4 regions of the Virgibacillus sp. 6R genome follow, and region 2 is predicted to be linked to each of the others. Evidence: riboswitches for the same ligand, from Rfam matches in the RefSeq annotation. Region 2 holds a riboswitch; each other region holds the start of a gene.
What was found. A riboswitch is a leader RNA that binds a small molecule or an ion and turns the genes downstream of it on or off. The one in region 2 is predicted to bind thiamine pyrophosphate.
Positions count from the first base shown of each region.

Region 1: linked by a shared signal. The riboswitch ahead of BKP57_RS18305 (ABC transporter substrate-binding protein) and the one ahead of tenA (thiaminase II) in region 2 are both predicted to bind thiamine pyrophosphate.
Region 3: linked by a shared signal. The riboswitch ahead of BKP57_RS08215 (lipoate--protein ligase family protein) and the one ahead of tenA (thiaminase II) in region 2 are both predicted to bind thiamine pyrophosphate.
Region 4: linked by a shared signal. The riboswitch ahead of BKP57_RS13270 (YkoF family thiamine/hydroxymethylpyrimidine-binding protein) and the one ahead of tenA (thiaminase II) in region 2 are both predicted to bind thiamine pyrophosphate.

Region 1 covers NZ_CP017762.1:4,042,169-4,050,530, forward strand. The annotation lists gene gpmI (2,3-bisphosphoglycerate-independent phosphoglycerate mutase) at 1-255, shown strand, start outside; gene eno (phosphopyruvate hydratase) at 287-1,573, shown strand; gene BKP57_RS18285 (ATP-binding protein) at 1,881-2,210, shown strand; gene BKP57_RS18295 (hypothetical protein) at 2,607-3,323, opposite strand; gene BKP57_RS23470 (helix-turn-helix domain-containing protein) at 3,892-4,185, shown strand; TPP riboswitch at 4,720-4,829, shown strand; gene BKP57_RS18305 (ABC transporter substrate-binding protein) at 5,076-6,077, shown strand; gene BKP57_RS18310 (thiamine-binding protein) at 6,169-6,459, shown strand; gene BKP57_RS18315 (ABC transporter permease) at 6,459-7,223, shown strand; gene BKP57_RS18320 (ABC transporter ATP-binding protein) at 7,291-8,025, shown strand; gene BKP57_RS18325 (TatD family hydrolase) at 8,028-8,362, shown strand, end outside.
Region 2 covers NZ_CP017762.1:3,552,515-3,560,876, reverse strand. The annotation lists gene BKP57_RS21770 (helix-turn-helix domain-containing protein) at 1-254, opposite strand, end outside; gene BKP57_RS16220 (GNAT family N-acetyltransferase) at 1,329-1,787, opposite strand; gene BKP57_RS16215 (DUF6434 domain-containing protein) at 2,188-2,757, opposite strand; TPP riboswitch at 2,944-3,036, shown strand; gene tenA (thiaminase II) at 3,161-3,853, shown strand; gene BKP57_RS16205 (hypothetical protein) at 4,305-5,072, shown strand; gene BKP57_RS16200 (YdeI/OmpD-associated family protein) at 5,440-6,093, opposite strand; gene BKP57_RS16195 (LysR family transcriptional regulator) at 6,572-7,444, opposite strand; gene BKP57_RS16190 (sodium:solute symporter family protein) at 7,590-8,362, shown strand, end outside.
Region 3 covers NZ_CP017762.1:1,794,824-1,803,185, forward strand. The annotation lists gene BKP57_RS08200 (hypothetical protein) at 753-1,157, shown strand; gene hprK (HPr(Ser) kinase/phosphatase) at 1,519-2,451, opposite strand; gene lipA (lipoyl synthase) at 2,709-3,653, opposite strand; gene BKP57_RS08215 (lipoate--protein ligase family protein) at 3,646-4,464, opposite strand; TPP riboswitch at 4,962-5,069, opposite strand; gene BKP57_RS08220 (MurR/RpiR family transcriptional regulator) at 6,003-6,809, shown strand; gene BKP57_RS08225 (N-acetylmannosamine-6-phosphate 2-epimerase) at 6,818-7,513, opposite strand; gene BKP57_RS08230 (PTS transporter subunit EIIC) at 7,515-8,362, opposite strand, start outside.
Region 4 covers NZ_CP017762.1:2,914,255-2,922,616, forward strand. The annotation lists gene BKP57_RS13260 (ABC transporter ATP-binding protein) at 1-728, opposite strand, end outside; gene BKP57_RS13265 (ECF transporter S component) at 725-1,306, opposite strand; gene BKP57_RS13270 (YkoF family thiamine/hydroxymethylpyrimidine-binding protein) at 1,299-1,916, opposite strand; TPP riboswitch at 2,326-2,428, opposite strand; partial or broken gene BKP57_RS23455 (FAD-dependent oxidoreductase) at 2,722-2,872, shown strand; gene BKP57_RS22150 (hypothetical protein) at 3,250-3,624, shown strand; gene yidC (membrane protein insertase YidC) at 3,570-4,370, shown strand; partial or broken gene queF (preQ(1) synthase) at 4,642-5,137, shown strand; partial or broken gene BKP57_RS13285 (queuosine precursor transporter) at 5,193-5,819, shown strand; gene BKP57_RS13290 (aminotransferase family protein) at 6,295-7,641, shown strand; gene BKP57_RS22155 (hypothetical protein) at 8,225-8,362, shown strand, end outside.

The DNA.
Region 1 (8,362 bases), 490 kb from region 2:
ATCGTCGATAAAATTATCGAACTTGGTGGTCATGCGATTATTACTGCAGACCATGGTAATTCAGATGAGGTCATAACTTTAGAAGGAAACCCAATGACAGCTCACACAACGAATCCAGTTCCTGTTATTGTAACAAAAGATGATATTAGTTTACGTGATGGCGGCATTTTAGCAGATTTAGCCCCAACGTTGCTTGATCTCTTAGATATTGAACAACCAAAAGAAATGACAGGCCAGTCATTAATAAAAAAATAACTCAACGTTTTGAAAAAAGGAGACGATTTGAATGCCATATATTACAGATGTTTACGCTCGTGAAGTATTAGACTCTCGCGGTAACCCAACCGTTGAAGTAGAAGTATTCACAGAATCAGGTGCTTTTGGTTCTGCATTAGTTCCAAGTGGTGCTTCCACTGGAGAATATGAAGCAGTAGAATTACGTGACGGCGACAAAAGCCGCTACCTAGGTAAAGGTGTTTTGAAAGCAGTTCAAAATGTGAACGAAGTGATTGCACCTGAACTATTAGGAATTGATGTAACACGTCAAAACATCATCGATGCGTTAATGATTGAACTAGATGGAACAGACAATAAAGGAAAATTAGGCGCTAATGCTATCCTAGGTGTATCGATGGCTGTTGCTCACGCTGCTGCAAGTTATTTAGAAGTTCCGCTTTATAACTACCTTGGCGGTTTCAACGCAAAAACGTTACCAACACCAATGATGAACATTTTAAATGGTGGCGAGCACGCAGACAACAACGTTGACATTCAAGAATTTATGATTATGCCAGTTGGAGCTGAAACGTTCCAAGAAGCACTTCGTACAGGTGCTGAAATCTTCCATTCCTTGAAAAACGTATTAAAATCAAAAGGTTATAACACAGCTGTAGGTGACGAAGGTGGTTTTGCTCCAAACCTCGCTTCTAACGAAGAAGCATTGCAAACGATTGTTGAAGCGATCGAAGCAGCCGGCTATAAGCCTGGTGAAGAAGTAAAACTAGCAATGGACGTAGCCGCTTCTGAAATTTATGAAGATGGTAAGTACAACCTGAAAGGTGAAGGTGTTGTTCGTACATCTGAAGAAATGGTTGACTGGTACGAAGATATGATCAGTAAATACCCTATCGTCTCTATCGAGGATGGATTAGACGAAAACGACTGGGACGGCTTCAAGCTTCTAACAGATCGTCTCGGTAAAAAAGTTCAATTAGTTGGAGATGACTTGTTCGTAACAAATACTGAAAAATTATCCAGAGGTATTGAGCAAGGAATCGGTAACTCTATCCTTATTAAAGTAAACCAAATTGGTACTTTAACAGAAACATTTGAAGCTATCGAAATGGCAAAACGCGCTGGTTACACAGCTGTTATTTCTCACCGCTCTGGTGAAACAGAAGATGCTACTATTGCTGACATTGCTGTAGCAACAAATGCTGGCCAAATTAAAACAGGTGCACCATCTCGTACCGACCGTGTAGCTAAATATAATCAATTACTACGTATTGAAGATGAATTAGCTGGCATGGGTGAATACGCTGGAAAAATAGCATTTTACAACTTGAATAAATAAGGAATAGATAACGACCTCCCCGTTCGTATGATAGCGAATCGGGAGGTTTTTTATATTGTAAAGGAACCTATAAAATGGGGTGCTTGGGGATAACGAAATAACTGAATAGCCACGTCCGGCGCATGAGCCCAGCAACTAGGCGACTTTAGAAATGCGCCCTACGATAAGTCATCATCGGTTTGTCGCTAAGAGGAAGGCCGACTAAAAACGGGCTTGCCGCCCGACGTCGGCATACCCCTGGTTGCAGGGGCATGATTCCTAAATCTTTAGTTGATTCGTTCCATTCGCTACGTTGCTAAACGGGCGCTTGCGCCTTTGTTCTACTATAGGAAAGCATTCTTGTAATAAAAGGTTACGTTTCATTCAGGCAAAAGAAAACTTGATTCTAACGGGGTCACCTGGAACGGGAAAAACACATTTAGCGACATCCGTAGGTTTTGAGGCATGCAAGACGGGATTAGAGGTCAGGTTTTATCGGGTATCTAATTTGGTGGAAAGCCTGGAGAAAGCTTGGAAAGAGGATAGACTGGCATCCTTCCAAAGCAAGTTCAAAAATGTTGACCTCGTTATCTTAGATGAGATTGAATATGTTTCTTTTACTACGGAGGTTGACGAACTATTCTTCCAGCTATTTTAGTTGTTACTTGCTCTTGTAAAAACCGCCCAACAGCTTACTGGATTTCACTTTATAAACATCTTATGCTTTACCTTCAAGATAATCTAAAAAGACGGAAAGTTGTGAGCGTTTTTGCGTTCCTTAAATCTAAGAGAAAGAAAAAACGGATTCAAATTCGCTTAAAGTCAGCTATCCTGAACCCGTTTAAGATAATCATTCATTCTTTGTTTTTTTTGGGGGGATTTTTATAAATTCCAAATAAAGAATTAAAAAAACAATAGGGGTAATGATAAGAAAAGTAATAACATAGGTGTATAATTTCTCCTTATCAGTAATGTACATACTCGTATAATACGCAATTGAAATTAAAATAATTAGATAAATAATGTATCTTAAATACTTCATTTTAAATTAACCTCACTTTGTTATATCAATCCACCCATTATTTCTATACCAATCTTTGGAATCTATACCCCTAGCTAGGGCTACACCAACATTTAAATAATCTAAGGCCACATAAATAGCGCTAGAAATTACTGTTACTATAGCTACTCCTCTAACTGATTTTATTTTTAATTTTTTCGCTTGAGCAGTGGCTACCCTAGATAAATTTTTTGCGACTACTTTCTTGCCTTTCTTTTTAATATAACTTTTAAGTGCACTAACACCGCCACCAACAACCCCACTAATCGCTACATTAAATACGGCTCCAGCAAGATTAACACCAACTCTTATTTTACCCTTTTTCTTTTTAGCCGCGTATACTTTATTTGAACCAAAAATCAACTTTTTCGTCCTGGAAAGAAGAGCTATTTCTTCAGATTCGAGTTTTTCTACATAAGCTTCTTCTAGGCTTTCCTGAGTAGCCTCTAAATCATTAAATGTTTCAGAATCGCTATTAAAAATATCAATAAGTGCTTCCTCTAACAATTCAACTTCTTCCGTATCAGAAGTTGCTGCTACTTCTTCAATAACTTGTAGAAATTCATTCTTTTCCTCCCCGTCCATTTTTGCTATGTCTAAATCATTAACAGCAGCCTCACAATCAAAATCCTCATCCAAAATCTCAGGATTAAATGTATCAGCATCCTCATCCATATTTATTCCGAATTCTTTAAGTTCATCTTCACTCATTTTTTCTAAGTCATCAAAAGTAAGATCTTCTAAAGGTAATTCATCATTAAAAAATTCCGCTTCAAAATCATCAAAAGAAGTTAACGTATAGCGGTTCTGTAATAGTTGAAACTAAAAAAATAATAGCGGAAAAAAGTAATATCTTAGGAATACATCTTTTCATATTACCACTCCTAATTAAGTTTTCCTGAATTTCAAAATAATTATATATTAACTGACAACTATTAGCTACACTATTTTTAAGACAATATTCGACATAGTGATAATTATTATATACAAATTACTTTAAAGTTCTATAATAATAACGTGCAAAAAGTTTATGCTCTGCTGATCTATATTCTTCTAGGCTTTTTTTGTATTTTATATCGCTAAATATTTGCTCCTATTTTGACATTTTTAAAATTTACTTGTTGAAGGTTATGAACGGGGAAATCATCCCCACCCTTTAAAACGACTTTTGGGGGGGACATGCGGATGATTGGGATGATAATTCTGACACTGAAAACAATGAGCGTGGCTTATTGCCGCATCCAATTATTTTAGCTGCAAGTAAGGGGGGCAATAATCGATGAAAGTAATTATTCTGCATTATGGAAACTATATGGCAAGGTTATCCATGCGTAAGTTTTTGGATGAGTATGGAAATACTTATTGGAGCATCGACGAAGATAAACGTGATCGTTTACAATCCAAGCTTATGCAAGCAAATAGAATGGAAATTCTCTGCATGCCAAACTTACCTATTGAAGAAATCGAAATTCATGTGTGTAGGATGATTTTCAAATATAAAATTCTACACAAATTAAAAAAATTCTCCATAAAAATGACAAGAAACGCATTACAAGCGATAGACCAAAAGTAGACTCATTTAATTCCTATATAGATTACAGAAAAGAAATAGGATCATAAAGATTATGTGAGGAAATATGTGATACATCAACTTTATATAGAAATGAAGTGGGCACTTAAATTCTAGGATCGGATTTACTCAAGGCAAGCAGCGAAAAACTTGAAGTTCTATTGCACTATATTGTGAGTAATTATAGAAAGCACAAATTTTTATCAGATTGAAAAGTACATAAAAGTATGTAGAGACCATGTGTATAGACGACAAGATTACAATAGTTTACGTCTTAAATTAGAAGGTTTTCAACAATGCAGTTAACTGTTCAATAGTGATATGCATTATGTTAAGGATTATATTCATAATTGGGTCAAGTATTTCTAAAACTTATATTTGTGCCTTCATTAGCTATTCAAAATTGCTTAATTAAGGGAACCTGTGGAAAATTGTCATAGGTGACTGCTATCTGGAGCAAAGCTAACTATTAAAACTTGCTAAATCTCTACAAATATGGCATAGTTACTTATGGAAAGACAACTATATAATAGCATACAAGCGTTGTAGGGGGACCAGTGTTGCTGGTTGAGATTGTATCCGTAAGATACTGACTCTTAGAACCTGATCTGGGTAAAACCAGCGTAGGGAACATGTCGATATACAAAAATGATTTGCATGTGCAAAAAGCCCTAGGTGTACGTAAGCCCCTAAGGCTTTTTTTATTTCGTATATACTTGGCAGATGAACATATCTTCTAAACATAAAACCAACATAGGAGAATGCAACTGCTGGTGAATGTCCAAATCGGTTCATTGAACAATCAACGGAGGAGAGCTCGGTCTTTCGTGATTGGAGTTTCCCTTATTCTCAGTACCTTACATAGCTGTAGTTATTCTGGAGGAGGAGACACATTGAGAAAATTCATCATGCTAAGTTTGTTCATTATTTTGTTAGCAGCATGTAGTACAAATGGCGATGAGTCAGGTAAAAAAGAAAAAGCGGCAGATAAGAACCTAAAGGAAGTATCTATTGTTCTTGATTGGACACCGAATACCAATCATACAGGGCTATATGTAGCGAAAGAAAAAGGATATTTTAAAGAACAGGGATTGAATGTTGATATTAAAATGCCGGGAGAAGCAGGTGCGGATCAGTTAGTGGCGTCTGGGAAGGCTGACTTCGGTATTGGTGCTCAGGAAGGAATTACGGAAGCGAGGGTACAAGATATTCCGATCGTTTCCATTGCCGCGATTATTCAGCACAACACATCTGGCTTTGCCTCACCAAAAGAAAAAGATATAACAGAGCCTAAAGATTTTGAAGGTAAAACGTATGGTGGTTGGGGAGCTCCGGTTGAAAAAGCGGTAATTAATTCGTTGATGAAGCAGGACGGAGCCGATGTTGAAAAAGTGGACATTGTAAATATGGGGGAAACCGACTTCTTTACTGCCGTAGAGCGTGATATTGATTTTGCATGGATTTATTATGGCTGGACAGGTGTAGAAGCTGAACTTCGTAATGAAGAGGTCAATATGGTTTATCTCACAGATTACTCGGAAAAGCTGGATTACTATACTCCAGTGCTGACAACAAATGAAACGATGATTGAAGAAGAACCGGAGACGATTAAAAAGTTTTTAGCTGCTGTATCGAAAGGGTATGAGCTCGCTATTGATAATCCTGAGGAAGCTGCTGACATCTTAATTAAAGCAGTGCCTGACTTGGATGAAGATTTAGTAAAGGCAAGTCAAAAATGGCTAGCGGATAAATATCAGGATGATGCAGACAGATGGGGCGAACAAAAGCAAGAAGTATGGGAAAACTATTCGACCTGGATGTTTGACAATGAATTGTTGGACAAGCCTTTGGATAGTGAGAAAGCATTTACAAATGAATTTTTACCAGAAAAATAACCAAGGTACTCGTTAAACAATAGATCGACCTACGTCACATCATTTTGATTACGAGTGGCTTCGATATGATTGTAGAAACGGAGGAGAAGTAATGGCTAATGCGCTTGTAAGTATACAAATCATTCCAAAAACAAAAAACGGGGAAGATGTGATTCCTTATGTGGATGAAGCAATTGCAATTATTGATGCGTCTGGGGTTCCTTACCATGTAAGTCCTTTGGAAACAACGATGGAAGGTGAATTACCCGACTTGCTTGCGATTGTAGAGAAAATGAACCAACGGATGGAAGAATTGGGTTGTCCGAGTGTTATTTCGCAAGTGAAAATATTTTATCAGCCATCAGGTGCATCTATGGATAAGTTAACGGAGAAGTATCGCTAATGCTTAAGAAAATACTAAAAAGAGGATGGCGACCGGTTTTGGTCCTCATCCTTTTGATTATGGTGTGGGAGTTAGCGAGTAAGTTGTTTGCCATTCAAGAATGGCTATTACCTGCGCCGTCATCTATTGGACAAGAGGCAATCGCAGGCTGGGGAGATTATAAGCATCATCTTGGTGCAACGATTCAATTATCTATGATGGGATTTGTTATTGGTAGCAGTGTTGGTATCGTTGTCGCTGTATGTCTGCATTTAGTGCCGGTATTACGTGAGGCGTTATATCCATTATTAATTATATCGCAAAATATCCCGATCATTATATTAGCTCCGTTACTCGTTGTTTGGTTTGGCTTTGGTATATTACCTAAAATTATTGTCATCACGCTCGTCTGCTTTTTTCCGATAACGATTGCTGCTTTGGATGGGTTTCGTCAGACGAGTGGGGAATTGAAGCATTATATGGAAATGGCTGGTGCGAATAAACGGCAAATCTTTTACAAATTAGAATGGCCCCATGCGCTACCATCACTATTTAGCGGATTGAAAATCGCAGCTACCTATAGTGTAATGGGAGCTGTTATTTCTGAATGGCTTGGAGCTAGTGAAGGAATGGGTTATTATATGACACTTGCTTCCTCTTCATTTCGTACGGACCGAGTGTTTGTAGCGATTTTGTTTATTGTCACATTAAGTTTACTATTTTTTGCACTTCTTTCCTATGCAGAACGAAAAGTGGTTAAGACTCCTGCTCAACAGGAAGACTAGTATAATATGATAAATCTTATTATGAGTCAGCATGTTAATGTAATGTTAATGGAAGAAGGAGAAGCCAATGGGGAAATTACAGGTACAAAAACTAACAAAATCATTTGGTAGTAATCAAGTGTTAAACCAGCTTTCTTTTTCCATTCAAGATGGAGAATTTGTTTCCATTTTAGGACCATCTGGAAGTGGGAAAAGTACGTTATTTAATCTGATCGGTGGGATTATGAAGCCAGATGCAGGGTCTATTCGCTTAAATGATCGAGATATCACGGGCTTGCGTGGGAATATTAGCTATATGCCACAAGCTCCTTCCCTTTTTCCGTGGCGGACGGTTTTGCAAAATGTTTTACTTGGAGAAGAAATTGCTAATGGAAAGGCAGATGAAGAAGAAGCACGAGCAATGATTATGAAGGCGGGTTTACAAGGATACGAGCATGCTTACCCTCATGAATTGTCAGGAGGCATGAAGCAGCGTGTTTCCTTTCTTCGCAGTATGAAAAGCCCACAATCGCTCATATGTTTGGACGAACCTTTTTCTGCTTTGGATGAATTTACGAGAGCGGAAATGCAAAAGTGGTTGTTATCCATCTGGGACCAGCATCGGAGGTCGGTATTATTTGTCACCCATAATATTGAAGAAGCATTATTTTTGTCTGACCGAATTATCGTTTTATCCCAAAAGCCGGCGGCGATAAAAAAGGAGCTTGTCATTCCATTTGCAAGACCGAGAGAAGAGGAGCTGGTTTTAAGTAATACATTTTTAGATTATAAAACACAGCTTTATTATGAATTGAGGGAATAAGTATGAATGAGCAAATCATCGATGCGCATATTCATTTAGATATGTATAAAGAACGAGAGCTTCAACAAATCCTTCAACAAGTGGAATCAACGAAATTAGATGCCATGATTGCTGTATCGTATCATTTCGCTTCCTGCCAAGTCAATTATGCTTTAGCAAAGCAATCCAAAGTGGTTAAGCCTGCCTTTGGCTTTCATCCTGAGCAAGACCTTCCAATAGAAACAGAACTTGCAGAGCTTATCCAGTTTATCGAAATGCATCATAAGGAAGCTGTTGCCATTGGCGAAGTTGGCTTACCATACTATAAGCGACAAAATAAGCCGAATTTAGATTTAAA
Region 2 (8,362 bases):
TCAAATTCATGATGACTAAATAATTTTCCTTTTTCTCGAAAAATTTTCTTATAGCAAAGCATCTTAGCCGCTTCCGTCATGTAAACTGCTTGATCACTCGAAATAATAACATCCTTACTAAAGGAATTGTTAATCTTGTTAATCGTTTCTCTGACCTCAAGCTTGGTTAATTGAAACTCAATCATTAACTCTTGAATTTGGACATTATCTTTTAGTATCAGATGTTTTATGATTCTTGTTTTATCGCCTCCCATCACTTCACCTCCTTACCTTCATTAAGATCGTAACATAGGAAATACGACTATTTTCAACAATCTATCACAAAATAAATAAAGCGCTTTAATTGGATTGTGATGAACTTTATATGAAACAAATAATTACAAGTGGTTTTTTCATAAAGAATACACTACTGCTACATGATTTTTTAAAATGTATGAGTATTTCTTCGCTATATGACAAAACGCCTGTCTAGGCTGTAAACATACAATAACCGCATACCTTAAATGGATATGTGGCTATCTTAGTTTAGCTCTTCAAATCTCTAGAACTAGAATTATGTCTTTTATTTGTTCGCTCAATTATGTTCAACTCAGGTGATCAGGATTAACAAGAAAGCTTGTATTATACGTTGGTAAAACTCTGACCATAAATAACTTTTCAACAGTTACTTCTGTCTATCTATATTGCTTTTATAACTCTTTATAAAGAAGGGGATATAAATAAAATAGATTTTATGAGGACAAAAAACATAAACGTTAGTGTAACTGCGTTTGAATTGGAGAGATTTTAGAAAAACTTGGCTTGCCGCCAAGTCTTATGGCGGAAGCCTTTGTTTTTCTTATACTATAAACCAAAAAAATCTTATACTTTCCTATAGTGGAACAAAGGCTCGGGGCGCCCGTTTAGCAACGTAGCGAATGGAACGAATCAACTAAAGATATAGGAATCATGCCACTAAAACTGGGGTATGCCGACGTCTGGGCGGCAAGCCCGCTTTTAGTCGGCCTTCCTCTTAGAGACGAACCGATGATGACTTATCGTAGGGCGCATTTCTATAGTCGCCTAGTTGCTGGGCTCATGTGCCAGACGTGGCTAGTCGGTTATTTCGTTATCCACAAGCACCTCATTTTATCGTTTCCTATACAACGAGGAACAAACTCTCGCTCGCTGTGTTCCCTTTACTAAATAAAGGGCATCTAAACCAGTCCCTACCAGCTCGCTAGCACCTTAACACTTACTGGACTTGTATTATACTTTCATCAACTAGCAATCAAAACCTTGGTGCAAAACGTTACAAATAAAAAAGCGTCAACATAGCTAATCAAAGCCTATTTGACGTTCATTCTGCTAATCTCCCATTTCAGCATATTCTTTTCTACCGCTATTCGACTCATTCCCACTTTTTCAAGTACTTTAATAGATGGTAAGTTCGTAACGAAACATTCTGCAATGACTTTGTCTACATACGAAGATGCGAATGCCCACTTTACCAGTGCTTCAACAGCTTCCGTTGCATACCCTTGATTACGAGCGGAATCTATGATCCCATAACCAATTTCTACCTTGCGCTCCAAATTAGGCTTACCTTTAAATCCAGCATCTCCTACCATTTGATTATTCGCTTTATCCGATATGAACCATGGCCCCCATCCTAATTGGAGCGGGTCTTTTTTCAACTCCATCAGATGCTGCTGCACATGAGCAAGCTCGTGCCCTAATTTAGATTCTTCATCTGAACAAGGAATTAATGACAACCTTTTGGTTTGAATTTTTAAATTTCCCTCCATGTAACGAGTCCCTCTTCTTCGTAAATTTTTAAATCCTTTAAAAGAGCAGTTGTACCACATTATCCATTAGATAATCTGACTTTTCCTTAGATAATTGCTCTCTATTATGACTTCCACATGTGAATTCACAGGAAAAAATCCCAGTAGCTTGAGCCATTTGTAAGTCAAATTAGCATCTCTTACCATAATGGTGCCAGTCTTTTTTATAAGATAAGAAACCACCATGGCTCGCCAAGAGCGCAAGCCACCATCTATGATGAAAAATTTTGCTTTATAATGTTAGATTCTTGAAATACTACCTAAAATAAATAAGTTATATAATGGTAAATAGCGTTTTTTTCATACAAAAGCATAAAATGAGTGGGGCACATTGCATTCGGTATTCAAGGAAAGTTCCGAATTATTGATTTGGTTGATACTTATTACTACCCGGAAGCTGTTTGATTTTATTCCATGCTTCAACAGCATCTTCACGACCTTTGCCCTGGTTAGTCGGATCTGCAAAAAAATCACGAATAAATTGATTATATTCAAATTGTGGGGCAATGTTCTTCTTGTACGCAGGATCTTTCTTCCGTTCTTCTTCCTCATACCACTCTTGGACAACATCACGATATGTTTTACCAACATTTTGTTTCAAATAGTTTTGAATATGAGTGGAAAAATGAAAGCCCGGGATTACTGTCTTAAAAAACGCTCGTACATGCTGACCGCAGCGATGGTTTTCCGTGATTACTGTAGCTAAGCTTAATTCTTCTTTCGTTTCAGCTTTGCTATTTTTGTTAGATGTTCTAATTGGTTTTTTAATCTCCCCTGTACGAAGAAACTCTTCAACTCGGTCAGAGATTTCCAATTTTGAACCAGAAGCACTGATCCCATTTTCCCTGCAAAACGCTTGTAGTTCTTCTTTCAGCCAATAGAAATCTTTAAAAATTTGCACACTTAACTCCTTAGTTAGACTAGGTCTCATTTCTAGAATACCTCCATTCGATTACAATCATCTTAGAACAGACGTTCTTTTGCGTCAAGTTTTTTATTACTTTATAGAAGGAATGAGTAGAAACTTTCGACACAATAACCTGCCTTTATAGCTACATTTCCGAAAATAGGATTGACTTTATATGAGACTATGATATCCTTCAAGTGTAGTTGTAATAATTTCTACTAGGGGGGCCTTCATTGGCTGAGACAACGACCCTTAGAACCTGATCTGGTTAATACCAGCGGAGGGAAGTGGAAAACTACTTAACAATGCAATCTATTTCTGTGTTTACATGTAGCCAAGGTCCATGTTTATAGATAGATTGCTTTATTAAGTATATCCCTTTCTTCCTCGATCCAGTTCAAAAAACATGACTGAGGAGGAATTTTTTATGCAATTTACAGACACATTAAGAGAGGAAACTGCTAATAGCTGGGAGCAAAGTGTGAATCATCCATTTGTAAAAGGGATTGCAAAAGGGGATTTACCACTAGATATTTTCAAGTATTATATTCTTCAAGACATTTATTATTTGAAGCACTACGGAAAAGTACATGCTTTAGCTGCAACCTTAGCAGAGGATTTCCGAGTTACGGCGATGCTTGCAGAAAAAGCAAAAGGAACTGCACAAGCGGAGTTGACAGTGCATCAAGAACATGCAGAAATACTTCACATAACAGATAACGACTGGGAGAATTTCAAACCAGCACCGACTGCATATGCTTATACATCACACCTTTATCGTGCGGCAGCTTCTGGTAGTCTAGGGCAAGCCATCGCAGCAATGTTACCTTGTTACTGGCTTTATGCAGATATCGGAAAAACGTATGAAAATGAGAAACCAACTGAAAAAATTTATCAAAACTGGATTGCCACATATGCCAGTGACTGGTTTCAAGAATCGACCAATGAGCAAATTAATCTGCTGAATCAAATTGCTGATGAATCCAGTAAAAAGGAAAAGGAAAAAATGAAAGAACAATTCATTATCGCGAAAGAATATGAGCTTGCCTTCTGGGAAATGGCCTATACAAACGAGGAATGGTTCTCAGACAGACAATGGCATAGTCAATCCATGGCATAAGTGAAACGTCATTCAGCAGGGGTGGCGTGCTGCATGTTAGTACTATAAGCTTATAACCTAAAAAGCACTTACACGAGTCAGGTGCCATTATCTCTCCCAATTGAACTTATTTCTCCCGTCTTTTCCTCTAAAAGCGGGAGTCTTACAACATCTTAGATGCGTTATAATTCAACGTATGGGAGAGCGGTTATGCTTGACTGTTTTTTAAAAAAATGAATCAAAGCTTTGCTGAAAGGAAATATACAACTAATTAGTTAGTTTTAGGATAGAGCTTCCTATTGAGCATACGAACTTACCTTTCTGAATTGACTCGAATAATTAACTCCACTATAGTAAAAGAAAAGGGCGATCAAGACTGATAGCCCTTTTCGAGTTATTCTGGCATTATATCGATCTCGATCATTGCAAGAAAAATTACTTTAAAGAACGGTTTAGGCAAAGGAGGAATAAAATGAAAGTCCCTTCACTCCTCTTAAGAAAATTCCTTACTTCCTATGTGTTATCTATATTAACTGCTATCTTTTTTTCTATTCTTTACCTATTCCCAATCACCAAAGAGGATTCTAATTATTATTTAGCAGAGAATTTTTTAGGCTGGACCCTTGTTTACGGCGTTTATATTATACCTGTTCTATTGCTTTACGGTGGTCCCATTTCAATAGGATTGGAGTATATTTACCAGAGAGGCTTCTTCAAAAAAAGTTGGTTTTACAACTTCTTTCACGGCTTATTTGGAGCAATATTTGGATTGTTCTTCTTAAATACCCCCTTAGTTTTAATTGGGGTATTAATAGGTTCATCTTATGCTACCGTCGATCGTCTGCTCTCTCAAAGGATAATGAATAAAAAAACAATATGGATTAGCCTAGTATCCCCCATTGTCATATTAGTATTAATATGGGGAGGTTTTCAGTATGTTTCAGATCCACTCCCTCCATTTACTGCACAAGATGCTATCATATTGGCAACAGAAGGTGAAGAAACACTACAACCATTTCCTAAAAAAGAAGGCATCTCTAAAAGGGAAATTGATGGTTATTATATTACATATGAAACAAAAACAGAAAAGATGGATGATGAAACATATATCACTAGTTTTTCAGCAAAGTGGAGTAAAAATGGAAAGAGTGATTCGTCTCATATCGCTTATAAAGTAGAACGTAACTCTACAACATTATATCAATCAGATTGGAATTTTGATCATCCATATAATAACTAACTTGATTGTGTCACTATTTACATGTCAGTGCTTAAATGTGCTGGCTTCTTATTAGCCCTCGCGCTTTCTACAACATATGTGTTGCATATTCGAAGTCTACATCCAACATGAAAGAATTAAAACCATTGTATCCTAATAAAGTCAATCTTCAGTCAGAGGAGGGGTCTTTCATCCCCCTCTGATTGTTAGTACCGTAATGGTATGACGTAAACGCTCTGAACGTATCGAGCATTTAGATGCTGATATCCCCCACTTAGACTTGTTCCGTACACACAACCCTTGAAGTGGGAGTCTTACAGCGCCTTACATACGGGATAAACAGTCTCAATCTCATGGATCAGGAAAGGGAGCGGCTTACTCCTAAGAGTTATTTCTTATTTTGTCTGTATAAATCCATAGATTTGTACCCTTGGGATAGAACGTCTAGCATCTGTCGATGACGTTTATCGCGCGTCTTTTGTTGTTTGGCAGAAAATATAAAACGTGCCCAATCTTTTTGATATCCAGGTGTTAAACTTTTGAAAAATTTTAATTCATTAGGATGATCTGTTAGCAATAATTCCACATCTCCAACATGCTTCTCATAATCGGCTACGCACTGACTTGTAGCAGTAGTTTTTGTTGCTTTCTTTTTTTCACGTTTTAACCCAACAACAGTGAATACTTCATCCATACTTACCATACGTGCAAATTTAATATCACTATTACGTATGTAACCATCGTCATCTACTTCCATTGCAGGAAATATTTCATCTCTATGGACAAACGTTTCATAACGGGTATTACCTTTTTTAGGGTATGCGAAAAAAATATAGCCCTTTTCCTGTAAGAGCTGGTTATCATCAAGGAATCTTTGAATATACAAAACCATTTCATTAAGCGTTTCTACAAAAATAAAGACAGCGTCATGATTTTTGGAAAGCGTGGTCTGTTGCTCAGTAAAAATGTCATAATCTGTTGGTTGGTTAATGATATACATATTTGTATATTTTTGCAAGTTTAATTTATCTATGATGGACACTTGGTTACACTCCTTTTTATACCTTGTTTCTTATAGGTGTGATTTAATAAACAACTTATTTTAACTTTATGTTATTATTTACAGAAAGACAAACCTTTATTTTTCATATTAAATTAAAACGTTGGTGCGAACCTGAAGTGCACATAAAAACCCTAGGGGATTCGCACCAAAATTTCTTTGTATTTTTCAAGAATTTGACATAAAATAGAAGTTATAATCGTATTTTTATATAATAGACGGAATAAGGCATATAAAAAATAATTTTTCTGTAAATATTTAGGTGTAAATCACTGTCGCACCTTGTATAGGTGCGTGGATTGAAATGTTTTCTTTAATATATTTTTTAACCCACAACCGGAGTCGCACCTTGTTGAGCACGCATTCATGTTTATTTTTAGTTAGGAAATGTCTGTACTATGTTAAATGCTTGCTACCTGATGCAAATCTCTGCCAAAATATCATATCTTCTTCATCCAACTTATATTTCTTGAGCAATTTTCATAAATAATTGGATTAAAGGTGATCGATCTTCATTATTCCAAGCAATACTAGAATTCAGTGTTTCAGTACAATGATTTATTGGAACAAAAGCAACATCTTCTCGTCTAAAATAATTCAACATTTCTGGTAAAATAGCTACCCCCATATTCGCTGCAACCAATGGAATTACTGTTTGTAACTCATACGTTTTTTTACGTATTCGGGGACTAAAACCAGCGTTTTGTAAAATGGAAATAACTTTATCGTAATATACAGACCCTATCTCACGCGGCGTCATAATAAATAATTCTTCCCTTAAATCAAATAAATCAATCCCCTCACTGCTATTCGCCAGATGGTGATTAACAGGTAATACCACATTAAATGGATAATGTCGAACCACCCTCGATTCAATATTTTTATGCTTAATAGGACCAGGTAAAATACCAATTTGTATACCTTTTTTTTCTAATGCTGCTATTTGTTCTTTCGTTGACATTTGTTCTAGATGAATCTCTACATTTGGAAACCTTTCTTCATAGATCTTTAACAACTTTGTTAATGTTACATAATCTGGTCCAAATCCTATCTTTATAACCCCTAGCTTTCCTTTGTCAACAAGTCTTGTTTCTTTAATGGCATTACTCAAATGCCCATTAATTTTTACAACCTCTTTATAAAAATATTGTCCAGCCTCTGTTAATGTTACTTTTCTACTTGTTCGTTGAAATAATTTGACTCCCAAATGGTCTTCTAGCTTTATTATTTGCTGACTTAAAGGTGGTTGCGTCATCCCTAACTTTGCAGCAGCTTTCCCAAAATTTAACTCTTCTGCAACAGCTATAAAATACATTAGTTGTCTTATTTCCATTTTTACCTCCACTAATATGTTTTTCGACTTAATTGTTAATAAAAATCGAATTGGATATATACATAAATTTAACTTAGAATTAGATATTAAAGATAACAATTACTTCTGAATATTACAATCATTTCATTGAAGGAAGGTGGTATTATTGGAACTAGAATTTAATCCCCATTTACTCTGGTATGTAATTGGATATGGAATATTTATGATTATTTTGGGGGTAATTTATTCTAAAAAAGTATCCAATAGTGATGACTTCATTCTTGCTGGAAAGTCATTAGGACCTATTGTCTTAATGGGAACTTTACTTGCTACTTGGGTCGGAAGTGGCACAGTTACTGGTGGACCGAATTCAATTGCATACTCACATGGCATATGGCCAGGCATAGGTTATGTAACCCCTTCTTTGATAGGAATCATGCTATTAATGGCTATATCAGCAAAAATTAGAAACTATGGGAAATATACTATTTCTCAAGTCTTGAATATGAAATACGGTCCAGTTGCTAGTTTCATTTCAACTATCGTCATTATACTGGCGTATGTAGGGATTGTCTCTTATCAATTTAAGGGTGTTGGATTTATTTTGCATGTTTCTACTGGTATATCTGTGGAAACTGGAACGATCCTCGGTGCTGCCATTATTATATTTCTTGCAACCATAGGAGGACTAATGTCAGTTGCCCCTACAGACGCATTTAGTGCGTTTTTGATACTTATCGGATTAATTATTGCCGTCCCACTGGTTATATCAGTCAGCGGTGGATGGAGTAATATAGCAGCAGAAATGCCTAGTGAGCGTTTTAATTTACTTGGGAACCTTACACCATTACAACTATTAGGATTTTACGTCCCAGCACTTTTTCTATTACTAGGGGATCAAAATATGTACCAAAGGATTTCAGCTTCAAATAGTAACAG
Region 3 (8,362 bases), 1.8 Mb from region 2:
AATATTCTTAGCTGTGTTCCTCTTAGTTTGAATTATAATAATCGACTTAAATTATATCGAATCCTAGCAGTTTTTAGCAAATTTTATTGTACAGAATCGTCAAACATGATAGGCTAATTTTAAAAGTTAGCATTAGGATAGTGAAACTTATCTGGATGTTACGATTTAACTTATTGCAAGGTAAGTAGCTCAAGGCTTTGTCCAATAGGCATTAAGAAAAACAGAATAAACCTGTTGGAGATTATCATTTCATACAATGTAGCAAATAAAATGAACAAAGACGAGGGGCGCCCGTTTAGCAACGTAGCGAATGGAACGAATCAACTAAAGATTTAGGAATCATGCCCCTAAAAACAGGGGTATGCCGACGCCTGAGCGGCAAGCCCGTTTTTAGTCGGCCTTCCTCTTTACCACGAACCGATGAGGCCTTATCGTAGGGCGCATTTCTAAAGTCGCCTAGTTGCTGAGCGATGGAGCCGGACGTGGCTAGTCGGTTATTTCGTTATCCCCAAGCACTTAAGTTTATACTTTTGTATGAAAAAAACGCTATTTACCATTATATAACTTATTTATTTTAGGTAGTCTTTCAAGAATCTAAACATTATAAAGCAAAGTTTTTCATCATAGATGGTGGCTTGCGCTCTTGGCGAGCCATGCTGGTTTCTTATCTTTTAAAATCAATCCAGCTTTAACCGGACAAGCGACAATAGACATAGCCATTTTCACCAATTTTAAGGAAGGAGGTTGTTTCCATGAGCCCGTATGTATTTGTTGCAGCAGCTGCTCTAGCAATGATCCCCATTTTAGCACTCTTTAAAATAAATGTGGAAAAGTTAAAACAAGACCCTAGTCTACAAGCAAGAGTTCAAAACAATATGATGATTGGTGTAGCAATAAGCGAAGGTCTTCCAATACTATTGATTGTTTACGGCTTTTCTCAGATGGAAAGCGTAACTGAAGTTTCAGAGCTATACACACCGGCAATCATTCTATTATTTCTTGTTATCTTTGCGGTGTTCTTTATTTTTTTACAGAAAAAAGTAGATGTGCCGGAGGAAGCTAAAGCTATGGTCACACAATTTTCTTTAATTAGTACATTCCTAGTACTCGCGATCCCTATTATTTCCATCGTAGCATTATTTATGATGCTGCCTTAATTACCTAGACCTACACGGATAAAGTGTAAACAGCTGCTTTTAGCTCCAAATGTGGGCTTACCATACATAACTATAACTTATGTAAAGACTGGGATATAACCAAACCAGCGCTGCTGATTCAAAAAACGAACAATAAAGTAGACCCAATAAGTAGGGGGTTCTTTTATCCCCTACTTATTGTTAGTACCATAATGGTATGACCTAAAGACCACTAAACGAATCGAGTATTTAGGCGCTAATATCTACTGCTTCACTTGTCGTACTTGAAGTCGGAGTCTAACCTTATAAGCGGGATAAATGGATCGTTCGGCTATTGCTATATCGTATTTGCTTTTGTCCCAACCCCATTTAGAACTATCATTTAATTAGTTTTCCCCTTATTTTCCATATCTGATTCTAGACGTTGAATAAATTCTTCTGCTGCACTATAGCCTTGTTGTTTTAAATACCAGTTATTTGCCGCAGCTTCAATTAAGCCGACGACATCGCGTCCTGGTTGCAATTGAATTTCTATTGTAGGTATAGTAACCCCCATATAATCATTCGTCTTTGTTTCAAGTTCCAATTCATTGTTTAAAGCATCTTTTTCCCATTCTGTTAAATGAATATCCAATGCGATACGTGTTTCTTCTTGAAACGCCTTCCTTCCATACAAACGAACGACATTTAGTAAACCGACACTTCGTAAAGCGAGAAACTCTTTATTCGTTTCATTATGTGTTCCTAATAAAGTATCCGGACCGAGTTTTTTTAAAACAACGATATCGTCCGCCACTAATCGATGCCCTCTACCTATCAACGTGTGGGCAATTTCACTTTTTCCAATCCCTGATTTTCCACGAATGAGTATTCCAAGCCCAAAAATGTTAACACAAACAGCATGAATTGCTGTTTCCGGTGCTAATGACTTGATCATATAAGCATCATATTTTTCAATAAAAGTGGATGTAGGCTCTTTTGTACGAAGTAGTGGAATACCCTCTTCATTACAAAATTGAGTTAAATACATCAATCCTTCTTGTTCGGAGGTTACAATAAAACAAGGCGGATGGTATTTCACGATATTGCCAATTCGCGACCTTCTTTCATCATGGGTTAATTGATGTAAATAGGCGATCTCCTTTTTCCCTAACACCTGAACATGCTCCATTGGGAAAAAATCAAAAAAACCGATAAATTCCAGCCCAGGGCGATGTGTTCGTGGCTTCGTTATTAAACGCTCTAATTCATCATTTCCTGCCAAAATTTCTAAATTGAATTGTTTTGCTAATTGCTTTACGGTGATGGATTTCATCATGAATACGCTCCATTTCTATATCCCAGTATATCATTATATACGAACAGAAACATGAAAGGGTTCCACACGGATTACTAATGTACATGAAGAACACTTATTGTTAAATTGTACTAATACCGTTAGTTGTTTTATTATTTTAAATCAAAGCCTGCAGCATCATTAGACATGACAAAAAGACGAAAAGCCCTCTTGCTTTAAAGAGGACTTTTTCGAACAAAACCATATTTTCCCATGATCCTAACTCATATCGCTTCTTAGAATTGGAAATCAACTTGCTTTTTTTCTTGACTCTCATATCCTTTCATATAATCAATTCTCCGTTGTGCAGAAGTCTTGCTCACCTGCTCATCAGCATGGTAAGAAGAACGGACTAAAGGCCCTGCTTCACAATGCTTAAACCCTTTTTCCAGAGCTATTTTCTTTAATTCTTCAAATTCATCGGGATGATAATAGCGTTCAACTTGTAAATGCTTTTTCGTCGGTTGCAAATATTGACCAATTGTCATTATATCTACTTGGTGAGCTAACAAGTCATCCATTGCTTGAATAATTTCCTCTTTTTCTTCTCCCAAACCAACCATTATACTTGATTTCGTCGGCGTATTTGGCTTGATTTCTTTTACCCGCTGCAAAAGCTGGAGAGAACGATCATACATTGCCCTAGCCCGAACCCGTTTTGTTAGCCGCCTTACTGTTTCAATATTATGATTAAAAATATCTGGCTCGCTATCCATTAACGTATGTAAGCTTTCATAATCCCCTTTCATATCAGAAGGCAGAATCTCAATCGTACAGCCTGGATTTTTACGTCTAATCGCCCGAACAGTTTCTGCAAAAACAGCTGCCCCTCCATCATTTAAATCGTCACGAGCAACAGCTGTCACGACAACATGCTTTAGTCCCATGATTGCAACTGAATCAGCTACGCGTTCTGGTTCTCCCCAATCCAATTCATTTGGTAATCCTGTCTTTACAGCACAAAAGCGGCATCCCCTTGTACATGTATCACCTAAAATCATAAAGGTTGCTGTCTTTCTCTCGCTCCAACATTCGTGGATATTAGGACAACGAGCTTCCTCGCACACTGTATTGAGACGATTCTCCCGCATTAACTTCTTTAAACCACGATACGACTGATTCGTATTGATTTTCGTTTTTAACCATGCAGGTTTTCTTAGGGGTGTTGTATTTTTAGACATGAGAAACCGCTCCTTCTAATGGTAAATTAGCATATTTTTTTTCAGCTAACCGATACACTTCATTCCACTGGCTTTTTGTTAATGAAAATTCTTTCAGTTCAATTTCGAGACCTTCTGAAAAACCTTTTTTAAAAGCTGCTTTCACGGTGTCATACGAAATATTTTTCTGTAAAATCCGGTTTATGGTTGTAGCTTTGTTCCAAAAAGCTTGCTTCTTTCTCATTTTTATTTTTTCATTTGGAAAAATAAACATATCGAACAGCATATCTACATTCATCGATATAGGGATCGATCCGTGCTGAAGGAGTACTCCTTTTTTCCTCGTCTGTGCATTTCCTGAAAGTTTTTTACCATCCACGACCATTTCATAAAATGCTGGGCGCTCAAAACAAATATTGCTTCGCTCCTTAGATACCGATTCAGCATAACTTGCTTTTATTCCTAAATGGTTATATCCTTCCAGAATTCCTTTGGATAAATCATAATAGGCTTGGCGAATTGACGAAGCTACAGACGGGTGCGATTCGGAAATAACAATGCTATAAGTTAATTCATCGTCATGCAGCACAGCACTTCCTCCAGTCATTCTCCGAACCAATTGGCATTGGTGCTTCTGAACGCCTTCTAAATCAATTCTCCCCTCCAATTTTTGAAAATGTCCAATGGAAAGAGTAGGTTTCCTCCATTGATAAAAACGTAATGTTGGAGGTATTTTTTCTTCATAATGCCACTGTAACAGTGCTTCATCTAAGGCCATATTAATTGCAGCGTCATGAGGTACGTTTTCTAAAAATCCCCATTGTTCTTTCATTTACAACCGCCTCCAGTTAGTGAAAATTCAGTCTGTGGTAGGTATACTATATCTCCCCAATCATCGTAATTGGGAATTTTTCCCTCCTATTCATTGTACAAAAAATAATTAAAAAAAGAAATTAATTACAAATTATACAGAATAAAGGAATCTAACAAGAATTAGAATGGCTAAAAGGGATATTTGGAATGGTTTAGAAGAGTTGAGCTTTATACAACTATTTCTAAAATAGTTGGACAACCTTTGCGAAGAAATTGGTGTGTGTTATGTAGCAGTCACAGTGAAATTATCTACATTCAAAACGTAAGCGCCCGTCTAACGAGATACCAAACTTTATAATGCGAAAAGGACACATGGCAATATGAAGACCGATCTTATAAAGAAGATCTAACTACGTAGCATGAGTGCCAAAGCTAAACAAAGCAACTCCCATCATGGGTAACGGACATAATGGATAGAAAGATAAAAAAACTGCATTCCATTCACGTGAAATGCAGTCAGCTATGACTACACTTTCCCACGCAGGCATTATCCTGTTCGGGTACAAAGGGTCAAAACGACACACGTTTCTCTCAGCTAACCATCTAGCTCCCCTAGTGTTAAAAAGATTCTAATTTATTGATGAACTAAGTCTAGATTAGCAATAATGGTGGAAATTGTAAAGAAAAATTTATTGTTAGAAAAACTTGGCTTGTCGCCAAGTCTTATGGCGGAAGCCTTTGTTTTTCTTATACTAAGTATCATGCCTTTCGCTATGCTCAGGGCACAAAAATGAATAAAAGTAATTCTTCCACCCCCGAAAAAGTTGATAAAATATAATTGAGTAGGCAGATACACTACAGAGCACGGGGAGTTGAGTGGTGCAGTTCTTTACTTTGCTGCCCGCATACTAAGATGTGCCGTTTGTCATTTTTAAGTACAAATAAGTGTGCCAATGAGCACGGAAACTAATCCTTGTATAAACAATTCCAGTTTATTACGTGGCAAACAGTCAATGTCTGCTTTATCCACTATAAAATTCGGTGGGGATGTGTTGATATAAGGAATATTTATCCTAACTGCTGAGGAATTAATAATTTAAGAAACTTTAGATTACTACTATTTTTATAATATTTTTAATTTTACGCCTTATATATAGGCTTATTTTGTTATGCACTTTTTTATTTAAAATCAATTTTTAAGTTCTTTCAAACTATAAACCAAAAAAATCTTATGCTTTCCTATAGTGAAATAAAAACCCTTCTAAAATATCAGAGGACAATTGTTTTTATTAGCTATAGTTTAGAATGTATACGTACTTACATCCTATTTTCACCATCAAGTCGAAGCGTTTGTCGTGCTGAATTAGCAATTATTAACTCTCTCTTATATAATATCGTTTATAGGGTGTTCAAAGGTGAGATGAAAATTGTGTTGCTTCGCCCATTCTTTAATTACAGATAACTCACTGTCTCTTCTACATATATTCCATTCGAGAAGCGAGCAACTCGAATTCATTGTTCTTTTAGATTATATACTACTTATGGAGGTGACCAAGAATGAATTCTATCCTTGATGAGGTGCTATTAAAATACCAAACATTAAGTAAAACCGAAAAAAAAGTTGCTGATTATGTAATAAATAATAGACAACATTTATTAAATATACATATAAAAGAATTAGCTAGTAAAATAAGTGTTTCTGTAGCTACAATTACGCGTTTTTGTAAAAAAATTGGGGTAAGTAACTTTGTAGAATTTAAAATATTATTACGTGATGCAGTCGAGGAAACTATTGAGTCTAATGAAGCAATAGAAAAGGTTGCGCAAGTTTATAACTCTGTGATTAAATCAACACACTCTGTAGCAACTGTTAATGATTATGAACTTGTTTCCAACTGGATACAAAACGCTAATCGAATTCATATCTATGGTATTGGTAGCTCTGGTTTGTCCGCTGAAGAACTTAAAATAAGATTAAGCAGAATGGGGTATAGTGTAGATACGCATACAGATTCACATGCTATGGTTATTAATGCCTCTATTCTTACAAAAAACGATGTCGTTATTGCCATATCATCTTCTGGACAGACAAAAGAAGTGATTGATAGCGTACAACTAGCCAAATCAAAGGGAGCGAGGGTCGTCACCGTTACCAATTTTTCTGAAACCAGTTTAGCAAAACAGTCAGATATTATCCTGTATACCGCAAGTGTACAGCACTATCAAACAAAAGGTTTTATGAACAGTCAGTTATCTATTTTAATTTGTTTAGACATAATTAGTATGATGCTATTAACCAATGAAGAGGCGAGTACGAATTATAACCAGACACTGTCTAAATTAGAAGAATATAAAAAAATATAGCAACCAACTTAATTGTTGGCGCTATATTTTTGAACCTCATCTACAAATGTTTTGGTAATTAATTGCGGTCTAGTAATTGCGCTGCCTACTACCACAAAATACGCACCATTCTCAAGAGCTTTAAAAGCAGTTTGTGGCGTACTAATTTTCCCTTCTGCAATGACTGGGATGGATACTGCTGATCGTATCTCATGTAACAGTTTAAAATTGTTCGTTGCAATGTGCTGTCCTTCTGTTTCCTGTGTGTAACCTACTAAAGTTGTCGATACACAATCAAAGCCTAACTCTTCTGCATGTTTTGCTTCCTCTACAGTAGAAATATCTGCCATTATTTCCGTATTTGATTGTGACTTGATAAATGTAATAATGCCTTCTAACGTTTCATCCCCTGGGCGCTTTCGCATGGTTGCATCCATGGCAATAATATCTGTACCTACCTCTAACAAAGCTTTCACTTCTTTTTTTGTAGGCGTAATGTAAACATCACTATCCTCGTAATCTTGCTTCATTAATCCGATTATCGGAACATTTACTTGGTTTTTAATTGCTTTTATATCGGCTACAGAATTAGCTCTAATTCCTTTTGCACCACCCTGAACCGCTGCTAGAGCCATTTTTGCCATCATTTCTGAGGAATGTAACGGTTCATGCTCCAACGCTTGGCAAGATACAATCAGTTGTTTTTCTAGTTGTTTTAAATACATATTACAACTCTCCCATTGTCTTCTCAACATTATTTTTAATCGTCGTTACCTCTGGTCCGTATATCACTTGAATCCCGTTTCCCTTGGCCACTACTCCTTTTGCACCTGTTTTCATAAGTGCATCCTTTTGAACGCGTTCTTGGTCAAATACACTTACTCTTAAACGCGTAGCACAGTTATCAACATCTTTAATATTAGCTTTACCACCAAGGCCATTTATAATAGCGAGAGCTTGTTCTTCTGGGGTAAACATTTGTATTTCCATATCTTCATCCTGACGACCAGGTGTTTTTAAATGGAACTTAGCTATTGCAAATCGGAACGTGAAGTAGTATAAGAAAAACCAGAATACACCAATGACTGGCACCCATATCCAATTTGTCTTTTCTACGCCTTGCAAGACACCAAAGAGCATAAAATCAATAAATCCGCCTGAGAAAGTTTGTCCTATCGTAACCTCAAACATATGCGCTAACATGAACGCTAAACCATCAAATAGAGCATGGATAACGTAAAGGATTGGCGCAACAAATAAAAAGGAAAATTCAATTGGTTCTGTAATACCTGTTAAAAAAGACGTTAAACCTGCTGATAACATTAATCCCAATACTATCTTTTTGTTTTTTGGTATAGCCATTTGATAAATAGCCAAACAAGCGCCAAGTAGTCCAAACATCATCGTAATATGTCTGCCAGCCATAAACCGAGCAGTTCCGATATAAAATTGTTCTACATCAGGTTGCGCTAATTGAGCAAAAAAGATCCTTTGTGTTCCTTCAATTAAAGTGCCATCAACAATCATAGAGCCGCCAAGACTTGTCGTCCAAAAAGGGATATAAAAAATATGAT
Region 4 (8,362 bases), 640 kb from region 2:
ATCCCTTGTGATTGCAAAAGCGGAGCATGCTTCGTAATTGCTTCTGTTAAAGAACCATCAAAAATACATTGTCCCTGTCTTGATAATATACAAGCTCGTTGTATAAAAGTGACCCAGCCTTCTAGTTGATGTTCAATAACAATAAGTCCAATTTTCTTTTCCTGTTGGATGGTTTTCATCGTTTGGATAAATTCTTGCTTGGCTAACGGGTCTAAGTTAGCGGTAGGCTCATCTAAAATAACGAAATCTGGTTCGAGTGCTAAAACACAGGATAGGGCTAGCTTCTGTTTTTGTCCTCCTGAAAGAGAATGGATGGTAGCTTCTCTATGTTCCGTTAAATGAACGAGTTGTAATGCTTCATCGATTTTGGCTGCGATTTTTTCCCTTGGCGTATTTATATTTTCCAGTCCAAAAGCGATTTCATCCTCTACAGTTAACATACAAAATTGACTCTCAGGATCTTGAAATACGACACCGACATGCTTGCTGATTTCTCCAGGTTTTGTAGCTTGTACATTTTTATCGAAAATACGGACTTTTCCTTCCGTTTTTCCATCGAGTTCTCGAGGGTAGATCCCATTTAAGCAACAGGTTAACGTGCTTTTTCCACTTCCGCTCGGTCCAAGTAATAGCATTGTTTCACCAGCATTCAGATGAAAGGATAGTTTGCTGATAACGGCTTGTTCATGTCCTTCAAACCAAAGGGAAAGCTCATTCACTTGTATCATGATACAGACCTCTCTTTATGCATTTGTTTACCCAGAGCAAAGCTGGACAGTACGCCCGTTTTTGCGAGGGAGTCACTAATTGCTTTTCCAAGCATACCAGAAATAATCGCCCCGCTTAGCATTCTAGCTACGAGCATGCTTATTACATAAGGTGTGCTTAAAGCCGCATAGCCACTACGAAAATAGCCCCAAATAAAACTTAAAATCGCTGCGCCTACTCCGGCAAGCATCAACACCCACAAGGAATAGCGTTTATACCTTGTAGCAGCAAAAGCTGTCTCAGCGCCAAGACCTTGAATGATCCCTGTCACAATAATAATCGGTCCCATCGCATTTCCTAATAGCATTTCAACGGTAGCTGCAATGGTTTCGGACAAAAACGCTGCACCAGGCTTCCGTAAAATATAAGCTGCAATAATGGATACGATAAACCAGATACCAAAAATAAAATCGTAACCTATAGGTCCCATAAAGGATGCAAGTAGCTTTCCTATAGGGAGAAAAGCTAAATAAACAATTCCAAATACGACCGATAACACGGACATGACAATGATTTCTTTTAATCGCCAATTATTCATTGTTGTCCACATCCTTTTTAGATGGACTATTAGCTGAGATCGTTACAGTCATAACTGTGTGGGGAGAATCGCTCTTTTCCATATTGGTGAATACTTGTTCCAAACCATTAAATACATCTTTTCCTTCTCCATCTAAACGAGTGGCATAGTGAATTGATGATACGTGGATACCTTCCTGCTTCATTGCTTCAATTTGACTGTAAATCATATCCATATAGTCGCCGCCGCCTAATGGATAGAGAGAAAATTTCCCAGCTATATTTTGTTGAATCTTGCTGCTTTGTGCTTCGTTTAATCTAATATCATCTTCTGCTAAGAAAACGTCACCAGCGGAATCTCCAGGACAGCCTATGGAATACGTCCCGCTAAATACCACATGATTCCCAGTCTGAGCGGCATGGAGAAACAAAGCCTTGGTAACATCGAATACATGAACGATTTTCCCTCTGACACATGTTCCGACGTCTGTTGTTTTTACCCACACCTTTGATGTATCTACTTCTTCTAATGCTTTCATAATGACATGTACAAATTGATCTGTCATCGGGTAAAGTGCAAAATCGCATCCTGCAATTTTACTTTGGCTGCAAATAATGGTTTGATCTTTCATTCGTTCTTCCTCCCTAAAATTTTTATTAAGGTGTAGCCCTTTGATAGCACTACAAGGCTAACCAACTGTTCCTGAACATGGCCGCCTGGACTAATCATACCAAGAACAGTGTTTCGCCCAATTTTTTACATAAACAAAGGCGCGGGGCGCCCGTTTAGCAACATAGCGAATGGAACGAATCAACTGAGATAAAGGAATCACGGTGAGGTAACGAACCGATGATGACTTATCGTAAGGCGATTTCGTGAAGTCGCCTAGTTGCTGGGCGGTGGAGCTGGACGTGACTATTCGGTTATTTCATTATCCATAAGCACCTAAGTTTATACTTTCTTATACATACAAAAAAACTGCATTCGCTGGGAATGCAGTCTTCGCCAATTATCATTTAACAGAATTTCTTGAGTGTAAGTTGGTCACGACTGCACTTCCCCACGCTAGTATTATCTAGATCGGGTAATAAGGGTCAGAATGATTCCTCTCAGCCATCTAAAATAGCTCCCCTAGTGCAATTAGCTATGCAATTTTAATCATACGTCATAGCGATTATAGTATAGAACGCCAAAGTTCACAACCAATTCGCCCGAAGTGCACAAATAGGTTGCTCGAAGTTCATAACTAAATCACCGCAGTTCACAATTCCATTCCGTATAAAAACAGTATCCTATTGCCTGTTTTTAAAATATTGTATCAAGGAAATATTTTAAGTTTAAAAACTTGTTTAATTATAAATAATTAGTTAATTAGGATAATATGAATGATATATAGAATGGAGAGCAGCTGAAGCTAAGCAAGGGGGAATTATTGTATGTATGATTACATAATCATCGGTGGAGGTATTGTAGGTTTAGCAACTGCATGGCAGATGAAAAAAAGCACCCCAAATCATCCATTGCCGTATTAGAGAAAGAAGTAGGATGGTAACCCATCAAACAGGAAGAAACAGTGGGGTCATTCATCCGTTATACCAAAAAGTGAGCCCTTTTACTTGGGGGTGTTCCAGTTCTCGTAACAGTAATTCCCCAATTTTTCCTTTATAAGGTAGCTGTTACCGCTACTATTGTTGATATATCCAGTAGTATGGACTGATATTACGGGACTCGTAGCTTTGCTTATTGTCGTAGCTAAAAGTTTAAAGAGAAATAATGGAAATTCCGTGTCAGAGCATGTTAGTTAGACAAATTTCGATAGTGCTGGTTGGATTTTAAAATCTAAATGATGCAGCCATACTTGAAAAATTCATTCAAAGGGCAAAAAGTCATATTCTCCCAACCAATCTATTCGCTTTCTTGTGTTATAATGGGATAAATAGGTCGTTAAAGGAGGTGAATATAAAATGATGGATTTAATAAATGAGCTCATTAATGATGCTTCACCAGTTTACTTTTATTTAAGCATCTTATTGACGATGGCGTCTGCATATTCGTTTACGGCTATTCAATTTGGTCATATGATGGATACGCACCACTTGCAAATAAGAGAGTATCATAATGAACGTTATCGCTTATTACCGATACAAGAACTATTCGGGATGTGCGATGAAATCTTTCAATGGGTCGTTAAAAAGGCAAGTCAAATAACTTCCCCAGATGATGATACAGACCACTCTCCCTTCTCGTTACAATTTATGGATTTATTACAACGAGGAGGAAAAATATGCACGATCATTTTATATTCACTTTTCTTAAGAAATACGGTGTTGTTAGTTTAACTTTACTTGTTCTGCTTACTGGATGTCAGGCAGATGGAGGAATGATGGGTTTTCAAAATCCTTTTCCCCCAATGATTAAGTATGTTGCTGGACTGTTTGGTGATGATTATGGCTTATCCATTGTTCTTATAACGGTGCTCATTCGTTTGCTGTTAATGCCGCTAGCATTTAAGCAAATCAAAAATGGGGCAAAAATGAAAGCAAAGATGAATCAAATGAAGCCAGACATGGATGCCCTGAAGCAGAAATATAAGAACAAACAAGATGCTGCCTCCAAAGCGGAAATGCAGCAAGAAATGATGCAGCTGTACAAAAAACATCAATTCAATCCATTAAGTTCCATGGGCTGTCTTCCGATGTTATTGCAATTCCCGGTTGTCATTGCGTTTTATCATGCGATTCGAAGCTCACAGGAGATAGCTTCGCACTCCTTTTTATGGTTCGATTTGGGGCAAGTGGACATGATTTTACCATTTGTTGCAGCAGCTGTTTATTTCTTGCAATCTCGTGTATCTTTGATTGGTATAGAGGAAAAACAAAAAAAGCAGATGGCCATAATGGGCTTAATATCTCCGATTATGATTGGGTTTATTTCGTTTAGTACACCAGCTGCACTTCCGTTATATTGGGCAGTGAGTGGTACGGTTCTCGTTTCACAAACCTTGCTTGCTAAAAAGTTGTATTATCGTGAGGATACAAAAGCGGAGAAGACCATGAGCAAGCAGGTAGAAACGTCATCGTCATAATACTGGTCTAGCCGAGGCTAAAACTAAAAGATCGGTTTTTTAGACAGGTATGTTCACACGAGACTCCATTGACTTTGCCTCAGGCATCTATATAATGAGTCCAGTATGATAGATTAAAATAAGAAGAGGTTCTTAGCTTAACCCTCTATAAAAAACGATAAACCACGGTGCCTTAGTGCCGTGGTTTTTTGCATCTCAAGAGAAAAGACATACTACAATTCTTAAACACTATGAAACAGTTTAAGCAAACAAAAGAGAGGATGATGTAAATATGAGTGGAAGGAAAGAAGCTGAATTATCAGGAGTGACTCTATTAGGCGGCCAAGATACTACCTATGCTTTTGACTATACACCAGAGATTTTGGAAGTGTTTGATAATAAGCACCCAAACCGGGAGTATTTGTTAAATTTAATTGCCCTGAGTTTACCACACTTTGTCCAAAGACGATGCAGCCTGATTTAGGTACGATTTACATTAGTTATATCCCAGATAAGAAAATGGTTGAAAGTAAATCATTGAAACTTTATTTATTCAGTTTTCGAAATCATGGAGATTTTCACGAGGATAGTGTGAATATTATTATGAATGACCTTATTCATTAATGGCTCCACGTTATATAGAAGTTTGGGGGAAATTTACCCCCCGTGGAGGAATTTCCATAGATCCATATTGTAATTATGGAAAACATGGAACAAAGTTTGCGCAAATGGCTGAACAAAGACTTTGGAACCATGATATGCATCCAGAGAAAATAGATAATCGTTAAAGTTTTTAGAGGGTTAAGCTAGGGTTTTGCTTTTTTAAAAAGGAAGAGGAATGGGATGTTTATTTACTTTAATGCAATGTTTGTAGGTCTGTTGTTGTTATCTAATATATTAGCAGTAAAATTATTTCAAATTGGCCTCTTCATTTTTCCCGGGGCTGTAATTGTGTACGTGATTACGTATTTACTTACGGACGTAATTGGGGAAGTGTATGGAAAAGAAGCGCTAAAAGTACGGTCAAAGCAGGGTCGATTACACAGTTAGTTGCGATGGGATTTATTTTTATTACGATTCATTTACCCAGCTGCCCCCAATTTTACTTTTCAAGCGGAATTTGGACAAATTTTAGGCGGAAGCTTTCGGGTAATGATTGCTAGTTTAGCATCCTATGTGACTAGTCAAAACCTGGATGTAGCCATCTTTCATTATTTACGCAAGAAGCATGGAAATAAGAAGTTATAGCTTCGTAATAATTTATCTACGATGACGAGTCAATTGTTTGATACAACTATTTTTATTGTTGTTGCATTCTGGGGAATCGTACCTGCTCATGTCTTAGGAGGCATGATTATATCACAATATGTTTTTAAACTAATCATTGCTCTTTTTGACACTCCTTTTGCTTATCTCTTAGTGAAATGGGCGCGTTCTCAGAAAAACAAAAAAATAACTGTTGCGGTTTGATTGAATTTTCGTTAAAATTAAATTACTACAAAATTTGAATGGTGTTTGTTCAAAGAGGTTGGGATGGAGAGGTTTTGGATTATGTTTCGAGCAGAACGAAATGGAAGCTTCGCTTAGAAACAGTAACAAATCCACTGAAAATCTAATGACAGTTTTTGAACACCCATAAACAAACTGCTAAATCTAATCGACTTTACTGTTGAAGTAAAGCGGTTCATTAGATGGAAACCAGTTATATGGACAGAATTGCTTTCAATATTTTCTGTCTTTATGACTGGTTTTTTGTTTTATTTTTCATAGTAATTGCAGTGGTAAAGCTATTTCTATGCTTATTATCCTGGCGTAGCTGTGTCAACTTAGCACCAAGTTTGTTGTGAGACCATGTCGTCATGTAGCCAGAATACGCACGGAGAATGAAATCTTTAGGAAACTCATAAAGCTGAGTTTTGTAATATTTTTATAGGGGGAATGGGTAATGAGTAATAATCTAATTGAAATGGATAAACGGCATTTCATCCATCCAACTTCATCAATTCAGCAACAGCAAAAAAATGGGGCAAAGGTCATTATGGAAGAAGGAGACGGCATTTACTTAAAGGACATCACAGGAAAATGGTATTTGGACGCTGTATCGTCGTTATGGAATGTGAATATCGGTCACGGCAGGGAAGAATTAGCGAAGGCTGCTGCGGAACAAATGAAAAAAATGGCGTTTAGTTCAGCTTTTTCCACATTTAGTCATGAACCAGCGATTCGACTTGCGGAGAAAATTGCTTCGCTTACACCAGAAGGGTTAAATGCTGTGTTTTTTACATCGGGAGGTTCAGAATCAAATGATTCAGCTGTAAAACTAGTACGGCATTATTGGAAGATCCAAAACAGATCGGAGCGGCGAAAAATAATCTCGCTTAAGCGAGGTTACCATGGCGTGGCGGCTGCTTCTACAAGCGTGACGGGCATCTCAGAATTTTGGGGGATGGCAGGACATATGATGACTGACTTTATTCATGTAGACACACATTATAACAGTACAACAGACCAAGCGATCGCTTCCTTACGACAAGCAATTGAAGAATCAGGTCCAGAAACAGTGGCAGCATTTTTTGCAGAGCCTATACAAGGAGCAGGTGGCGTATTAATACCACCAGATGACTACTTTCCTAGAATTAGAGCTCTTTGTGATGATTATGGCATATTATTTGTAGCTGATGAAGTCATTACAGGCTTTGGGAGAACGGGCAAGATGTTTGGAATCGAAAATTGGGACGTTATTCCTGATGTTATGACATTTGCTAAAGGTGTAACTAGTGGTTATTTCCCTTTAGGAGGTGTTGTTGTTTCAGAGACCATTCATAACGTGTTCAAAGAAAAGTCTCTTGGAACGCTATTTCACGGATTCACTTATAGTGGACATCCAACGGGCGCAGCTGTTGCCTTGAAAAATATTGAAATCATGGAACAAGAACAACTAGTGGAAAATTCACGGTTAATGGGGAATAGGCTGTTACTTGGTTTGAAAAAGGTCAAAGAGAGCCTTGAGATTGTAGGAGATGTACGGTGTGTAGGCTTACTTGGTGCAGTAGAGCTTGTGGAAGAACCTGTTTCCAACAAACGATTTGCGCAAGACCAACATGTAACACTAAAAGCGATTGAAGCACTACATGAACGTGGGGTTATTTGCCGTGGAGTTACCTATGATAATACGGATATCATCTGTATCGCTCCTCCGCTAATTATAAATCAGGAACAAGTTGACCAACTGGTCGAAGGAGTATATGAAGCTATTTTAAAAGTTCAGCAACAACTTGGGATAAAACGATAGAGAGAGGATAAGTTTTTCATATAATTGAAACCGATTACAAAATGTCTGGAAAGAGTGTAGCGGGTGAGAGCAATGGAATTTAGGAATTACGGTTATCGTCCATTTTTTGTTTCTTTTTCTGTTCTCATTTATGTTAACCGAAAAATAAAACGTATCAGATTATAATATGGCTAGTACGTATATTGGTTCTCACCCTTTTAAGTAATGCAATAGGCATGGGATATATGGAAAATAGATTATTTGTATGGTATGAGGCAACAATGGCTAGGTTCTATGTTATTTTATCCCGCATATAAGGTGCTGTAAGACTCCCACTTAGAGGAGTTGGATAATCTGTACTGCAACAAGTCAAACTGGGAGATAACTGCATCTAACATGTCCTATTTCGTAAGAGGCCTTTAGGTTATACCATTACAGTACTAACAATCAGTGGGGATGATAAAAACCCCACTGATCGAAGAGTCACTTTATAGCCGCATTTCAGTCATTTATGCCCCCCTGATTGCACTTATACTGGCACTGTATATTTCTCCATTAGTCGAGCTTTGGGAACTGGAACGGGTAATACTTGTTTCAGGGGCGCATGCATCTGGAATATTCGAATTATTCAGTAAGATATTATCTAGTGGTTGCTGGTTATACGTTTATACGTGAGGGAATTTTGGTAGTGGTTACTTGGCGAGTGTTAGGACATCCATTTACCATACATCCTGTATTCGTT